DNA from 3 places in the Pseudarthrobacter sp. C1 genome. Region 1 is predicted to be linked to each of the others. Evidence: riboswitches for the same ligand, from Rfam matches in the RefSeq annotation. Region 1 holds a riboswitch; each other region holds the start of a gene.
The links. A riboswitch is a leader RNA that binds a small molecule or an ion and turns the genes downstream of it on or off. The one in region 1 is predicted to bind cyclic di-AMP.
Positions count from the first base shown of each region.

Region 2: it holds a riboswitch for cyclic di-AMP, as region 1 does, so the genes downstream of both, U7114_RS08400 (LysM peptidoglycan-binding domain-containing protein) here and U7114_RS02400 (C40 family peptidase) in region 1, are expected to answer to the same signal.
Region 3: it holds a riboswitch for cyclic di-AMP, as region 1 does, so the genes downstream of both, U7114_RS17520 (hypothetical protein) here and U7114_RS02400 (C40 family peptidase) in region 1, are expected to answer to the same signal.

Region 1 is NZ_JAYESK010000001.1:547,827-550,020, reverse strand. Features, by position in the region: gene U7114_RS02405 (M23 family metallopeptidase) at 1-555, shown strand, start outside; cyclic di-AMP (ydaO/yuaA leader) riboswitch at 668-865, shown strand; gene U7114_RS02400 (C40 family peptidase) at 936-1,607, shown strand; gene U7114_RS02395 (NlpC/P60 family protein) at 1,767-2,194, shown strand, end outside.
Region 2 is NZ_JAYESK010000004.1:164,320-166,513, reverse strand. Features, by position in the region: gene U7114_RS08405 (lytic transglycosylase domain-containing protein) at 1-848, opposite strand, end outside; cyclic di-AMP (ydaO/yuaA leader) riboswitch at 1,088-1,288, shown strand; gene U7114_RS08400 (LysM peptidoglycan-binding domain-containing protein) at 1,292-2,116, shown strand.
Region 3 is NZ_JAYESK010000013.1:9,684-11,877, forward strand. Features, by position in the region: gene upp (uracil phosphoribosyltransferase) at 1-98, shown strand, start outside; gene U7114_RS17515 (glyoxalase superfamily protein) at 159-548, shown strand; gene U7114_RS17520 (hypothetical protein) at 564-1,259, opposite strand; cyclic di-AMP (ydaO/yuaA leader) riboswitch at 1,265-1,425, opposite strand; gene U7114_RS17525 (HAMP domain-containing sensor histidine kinase) at 1,521-2,194, opposite strand, start outside.

The DNA of each region.
Region 1 (2,194 bases):
ATGGCAGCCTCAGCCGTCACGCCGCAGCCGCAGATCTCAGCCGAGGCCGGTGCCCAGATCGATTTCAGCCGTTCCGCCGTGGTCACCCAGGCGGATCCGGACGGCAAGCTCAAGCAGCTTCTCAGTGCCCAGTCCGCCGGCTCGGTGTCACGTGCTGCCTCGGCAGGAAGCCTCGGCGCTCCACTGGCCACGCTGACCACAGCGTCCCCCTTCGGCTACCGCGTCAGCCCGATCACCGGTGGCTCAGGCGACTTCCACCGCGGCCAGGACTATGTGGCCCAGTGCGGTACGTCGGTCTTCGCTGCCGCCACCGGTACCGTGACCTTCGTGGGCTGGCACCAGTTCGGCGGCGGAAACCGCGTTGTGGTGGACCACGGCAACGGCCTGGAAACCACGTACAACCACCTCTCCTCCTTCAGCGTGAGGGAGGGGCAGACCGTCTCGCGCGGGGACGTAATTGCCCTTAGCGGGACCACGGGCGCCTCCACGGGCTGCCACCTCCACTTCGAGGTGCAGGTCAACGGCGAAGTGGTCGATCCGACTGGCTGGCTGTAGTCAAGTGACGGTGAACTATCAGATGATCGTGACTTGCCGTGACCTGAATGTGACATTCACTCAAAACTGCTGTACCGTCTAACTCGCGTCAACTTTTCCGAAGTTGACGCTCTTGTGCGGATTGCCTAACTCTGCCACCGCTCAAGGTCCGTTCGCATTTCATCGTCTGGCAGGGGCGGGGGAACCAATTTTGGTCTTGGCTTTGGCTAAGACCTTGGGGTTAAGTCGCAAAACTTCCTTGGAAGCAGCGCGGCCGGGTGACTCCCATCCGAATCCGACAGCTCACCTCGCAGGCATTGGGAGAGGCTACCTTCGTGTCTTCACGCAATAATTCTGCGCGCCACCGTGCGCAAACGGTTCGTACCAACCCCTTGGACACTATGTCCAAGGCTGTTAGTGCCAATGCCGGGACAGTAGGTCGCCAGGCTGCCGTTATCGCCGCAGCTTCCGGTCTTATCCTCAGCATGGGCCTGCCCGCCAACGCAGCGGACACCACCGCTGGTGTTTCCGCTTCCACCGAGTCCGGCTCCGCGCAGGCTGCCCTGGCAGTCACCGCAGCCCCCACGGCCACCGTGTCGTTCGAGCGGCCCGTGGTCAAGACCACTGCCGCCCCGAAGCCGGAGCGGGTGCGCCCACAGTCCACCGCCACGGAAACGGGCGCAGCGTCGAGTTCGGAGTCTGCAGCGGACAAGCTGGCCAAGACTGTCTCTTCCGCTTCCACCTCAGGCATTGCTGCCATCGCCTACACGGGCATTGGCAGCCCCTACGTCTGGGGCGGCACCAGCCCGGTCACCGGATGGGACTGCTCCGGCTTCACCCAGTGGGTTTACGCCCAGGCCGGCATCAGCATCCCCCGCGTCAACGCCTGGACTGCCATGACCCCCACCTCCACCCCGCAGCCCGGCGACCTGGTCATGCAGAACGGCGGAGCGCACGTCGGCATCTACGTCGGCAACGGCATGATGGTCAGCGCGCTCAACCCCTCCCAGGGCACGCTGCTCCACGCCGTAGCCGCCACCGGCACCTCTTCGTTCTTCACCATCAGCAAATAGTTCTTGGACCCTCGGGTCCAAGAACTATTTCTTTGCTCCACCACGCTTTCCGCTAACACCACATCCCCGTTCGGGGCGTGCCGGCGTACCCCCAAGATGCCGGCGCGTCCACATCCCTTGGTGCCCACAACGGCCTGAGGAAAACGAAAGAGAGAACTGATGACTACTCGTGCTACCGCACGGCATCGCGCCGAGGTCACCAAAACCAGCTCAATCGCCATCATCGCCAAGGCTGTCGGCGAGAACGCCGGCGGCGTAGGCCGCCAGGCCGCTGTCATCGCCGCCGCTTCCGGCCTGGTACTGACCAGCGGCATCGCGGCGAACGCTGCCGACTCCAACGTCCAGCGCGACTCCGCTCCGGCTTCCACCCTGGAAGTTGAATCCGCCGTCGAAGCCCCCATCTCCGCGGCCTCCACGATCAACATCACCTTCGAAAAGCCCGCCGTCACCACCACGCCGGCCCCGGTTATCGAAGAACCCGCACCTGTCGAGGTCCAGGAGGCCGAGCCGGCCCCCGTCGCCCAGCCTGCTGCTCCCAAGGTCACGGCCAAGGTTTCCACGGCCTCGGCCCCGGCCGCCGCTCCCAC
Region 2 (2,194 bases), on a different contig from region 1:
GCCGCCGCGGCGGCTGCGGCAGCCCGTCGTCGTGCCTCTTCCCCGGCCGCGGCCCTTTTCGCCTCCTGCGCTGCTTCATAAGCGGCCAGAGCCGCCTGTCCACGCCGGAATTCACCCTCAACCGCCGCCGTCGTGCCCTTCAGGGACGCCAACTGCTCGGTCAGCTCCCGGCTGCGCTGCTGTTCTTCCGTAAGCTGGCGTGCCATGGCTTCCTGGGCCGATCGGGCCGCCGCAAGCTTTTCCGCCGCCTCGTCGGACAGCCGTTCACGCTCGGCCCGGGCGGCTTTCTCCTGATCGGCCAGCGAAGCCGTAACTTTCCCCGCGGCGGCTGCCTTGTCCACAAGGCCCGCCGTTTTGCCGCCCACCAGATGCACCACGTTGAGCCCGTGGACATTGTTGTTCCCGATCGCATCAAGGGCCACGAAGAACCCCATGTTCGTACCGCCCGTTTTGTAGGACTGGGCGGCCAGGGCTCCGATGCCCTTCCTGTGGCGGATGAGTTCGGCTTTGGCGGTCCCGGCCTGTTCCGCCAGCGACTCCACTCGGGCAGTGGATGCTGCCAACGCGGCATCAGCCGCTGCAGACTCAGCGGCTGACGCCACCGCCGCGTTGCCCAAGGCCTCCGACTGCGCCTGCAGCCCGTCCAACAGGCCTGCGATCATACCGATCTCTTTTTCCGTGCCGGCCTCGGTCAGCTTGGCCCGCTCCACGTCCTCCCACGAGGGGTAGCCACCAGGCGGAACGCCCTCGGCCGCGCCGGCCGGAGTCAGCCAGACGCTGCCGGCGAGGGCGGCGGCCAGCAGTGTCCCGGGCAGGCGGTGCCGGGCATTTAGAACGGAACGGGACATAGTTCGGAAGCTTACCGGCTTCAACCTTCACTTCAAGGATGAGGGGCCTGCATCGTTATACAGCAGAGACAAGCCATCGACTTTCCACGGTGAAAGCCTGAGCGTGCGCGCAGTGCCCGCGACCCAGAGTCGGTTCGTTTGCATAAACCGAGAGGAGAACCTCGCATGTTACCCAAACGTGACAATCGGCGCCGGGGCGGGTTATGGTCTTAAGGTGTCCCTCCCAGACGGGACATTCCCCTCAGCTTGCCGAGCCCTGCCGCTGAACCGGGAACCATCGCTATCCAGCTGGCAGGGACGGGGGAACCAAGTTTCCACGGCCTCTCAAGAGGCCTTGGGGTTAAGTCGCTGGCGCCTCCGTTCCTTTCGGAGTTGCTCCCGGCCGGGTATCTCCAGCCCGAACCCGACAGCTCACCCCGCAGGCATGGGAGAGGCGATCAACTGTGTCAAAAATTTCCACCACCGCCCGTCACCGCGCAACTCCGGCCCGCTCCATCGTCCTCGAAGGACTGGCTGTTTCGGCCAAGTCGCAGGCCAGGACCCTGGGCCGTCCGGCACTCGCCGTGGCAGCCGCATCCGGCATTGCTTTCGGCGTCGGCGCCCCGGCGCACGCCGGCGTGACCGGTCCGGACACCACCGAGACCACTAACGTCCAGGCCTCCGCCGCAGCAGTTGCAGCCCCCGCTGCGGCAGCCGGCACCGTCCACACGGTGGTAACCGGCGACACGCTGGGCGCCATCTCGTCCGCCTACGGCGTGGCCCTGGGCGATGTCCTGGCAGCCAACGGGCTTTCAATCTCCGCGGTTATCTACCCCGGCGACCAGATCCAGATCCCGGGTGCAGGCTACGCCCCGGCAGCTCCGGCCGCCGCACCCGCCCCGGCACCCGTCCAGACCGCCGCTGCCACGGCACCGGCGAACACGGGGATGAACTTGTCCTACGCCTCTGCCAGCACCGGCACGGGCACCGGAGCAGCAATTCTCGCCTCGGCTTACAGCCAGGTGGGCGTCGGCCAGGACTGCACCGCGATGGTGGAGAACGCCCTGCGTTCCGTTGGCCTGAGCGTCGGCGACCTGGCTCCCACCCAGTTCTTCCAGTACGGCACTGTTGTGGGTTCCCCCGCTCCCGGTGACCTCGTGATCACGGCCGGCCACGTGGGCGTTTACGCCGGCGACGGCCAGGTTGTCAGCGGCGGCGTGAACGGTTACAGCACCGAAGTCCACTCCATCAGCTGGCTGAGCGGCGCTTCCTTCGTCCGCGTAGCGTAACCAACGGCGACGGGGCAGTCCGCTCGCAGCGGGGCAGTCCCACCCTGTGGAAGGGGCTGGAAGGGGCGGCAGCCGGGT
Region 3 (2,194 bases), on a different contig from region 1:
TCGTGCTGGCCTCCATCGACGAAAGGCTCAACGAGAAGTCCTACATCGTTCCTGGCCTCGGCGACGCAGGCGACCGGCTGTACGGCATCGCAGGCTAAGGACATCGCAGGCTAAAGCCAGGCCTTTCCTGTTCCCGGCCGCAGGGCTAGCCTGTGCGGATGGACTGGAAACTGGAACTGGTGTTTGTCCCTGTGTCCGACGTGGACCGGGCCAAGGATTTCTACGTCAACAAGGTGGGGTTCAATGCCGATTTCGATCAGCGGCCCACGGACTCCATCCGCTTTGTCCAGCTGACTCCTCCCGGCTCGGCCTGCTCCATCTGCATCGGGGAAGGGCTCACGGACGCGCCTCCGGGTACCGGCTCGAACCTCCAGCTCGTGGTCAGCGACATCCAGGCTGCCTACGAGCACCTGAAGGGCAACGGGGTGGACGTGAGCGAAGTGGACGTGCAGGACTGGGGCCATTTTGTGTACTTCGCGGATCCGGACGGGAACCGGTGGGCCGTCCAGTACATCCCCGGCCGGGACGCGGGGGAGCAGCAGAAGTAGGTTACTGCATCCCGCCTAGTACCAGTTGTTCGACAAGTGGAAGTTCAGTGCACCACACGGCGACTGGTAGCGCTCCTGGATGTAGTTCAGGCCCCAGTTAATCTGCGTGCGGTAGTTGGTGAGGTAGTCGGCTCCGGCGCTGGCCATCTTCTCAGCCGGCAGGGACTGGACGATGCCGTAGGCGCCGCTGCTCGGGTTGGTGGCCGTGGTGGTCCAGTCCGATTCCTTGGTCCAGAGGGTCTGCAGGCACTGCATCTGGTCCGGAGCCCAGCCATAGGAAGCCAGCTGGCCTGCGGCGTACGCCTGGGCGCCTGCGGGATCATTAACCGCGACGACGGGTGCGGGCTCGGGTGCCGGGGCCGGAGCGGGTTCCGGCGCAGGAGCCGGTGCGGGCTCGGCAACGGGAGCAGGTTCGGCTGCCTGCGGGACAACGTTGATCTGCTCGGCTGCGGGCTCAGGCGCAGGGTTGGCCCGGATTTCGCTCTGCTCCATGCTCAGCTTGGAATGGGACTCCGAAGCCTGCGCCCCGGTGGCTGCCACGCGGGCACCCGTGTCGGTGGCCTGGCCCGCAGCGCCAACTCCAACAAGTAGGGCGCAGGATGCTGCCAGCAGCCCGGCGCGCCGGCCGACGGAGGGGAATTTGCCTGCTGCACGCGTGGAGCGTGCATCCGTGCCTGAATTCGGGCGTGGTTTTACAAGGAACTTGGACATAATAGATCGCCTCTCACACCTGCGGAGTTAGCTGTCGGGTTCGGATGAGGGCATCCGGCCGCACGGAAAAAACACGTGCAGGCTTAACCCCAAGGGCAGTCAGTGCCCGGGACGGTGGGTCCCCCGCCTCTGCCGTTGTTCAAGAGGAATCCGGGAAGTGGCAGAGCTTGGCGTCAACCCGGGATATGCGGCCCGAACGGGGACCGCACCCATTCGACGGTACAGGAGTTCAGCGCATAAGTCACATTTTGGTAACGGAGGTCACGATGACGGCGCGCCGCCTTGTGCCATTCCCCGCATGAGGGGTATCCGCAGGGCGAACTGCGTGCGGCCGGGTTGCGACGTCACCGTTACCCGTCCGCCGTGGGCCTCAACAATGGACTCGACGATGGACAAGCCCAAACCGCTGGTTCCTTCAGCGGCGGACGCGCCGGGCGCGCTGGTCCCCGCACGTGCCGCGTCTGCGCGGGCAAACCGGGCGAAGACCTGGTCCACGAACTCCGGCGGTATGCCGCCGCCGTCGTCCGTTACGGTCACCACTGCGGCGCCCTCCGGCGTTTTCTCCACCCCCGTTACCACCGTGGTTCCCGGAGGGGTGTGCTTGCGGGCGTTGGAGAGCAGGTTCATCAGCACCTGCCGCAGCTGGGACGGATCCCCGTTCACCACCACCGGCTCGTCGGGGAGCTCCAGCCGCCAGGTGTGCCCTGGCGCCATGACCTTCTCATCGCTGACGCCTTCCACCACCAGCTGGGTCAGGTCCACCTCGGCAAGCTTCAGCGGCTGGCCCTCGTCGAGCCGCGCGAGCAGCAGGAGATCCTCCACCAAAGCGGTCATCCGTTCCGACTGGCTTTGCACCCGTGCCAGCGACTTCTCCCCGTCCGGAGTGAAGTTTTCCGTCATTCTCATCAGTTCGGTGTAGCCGCGGATGGCGGTCA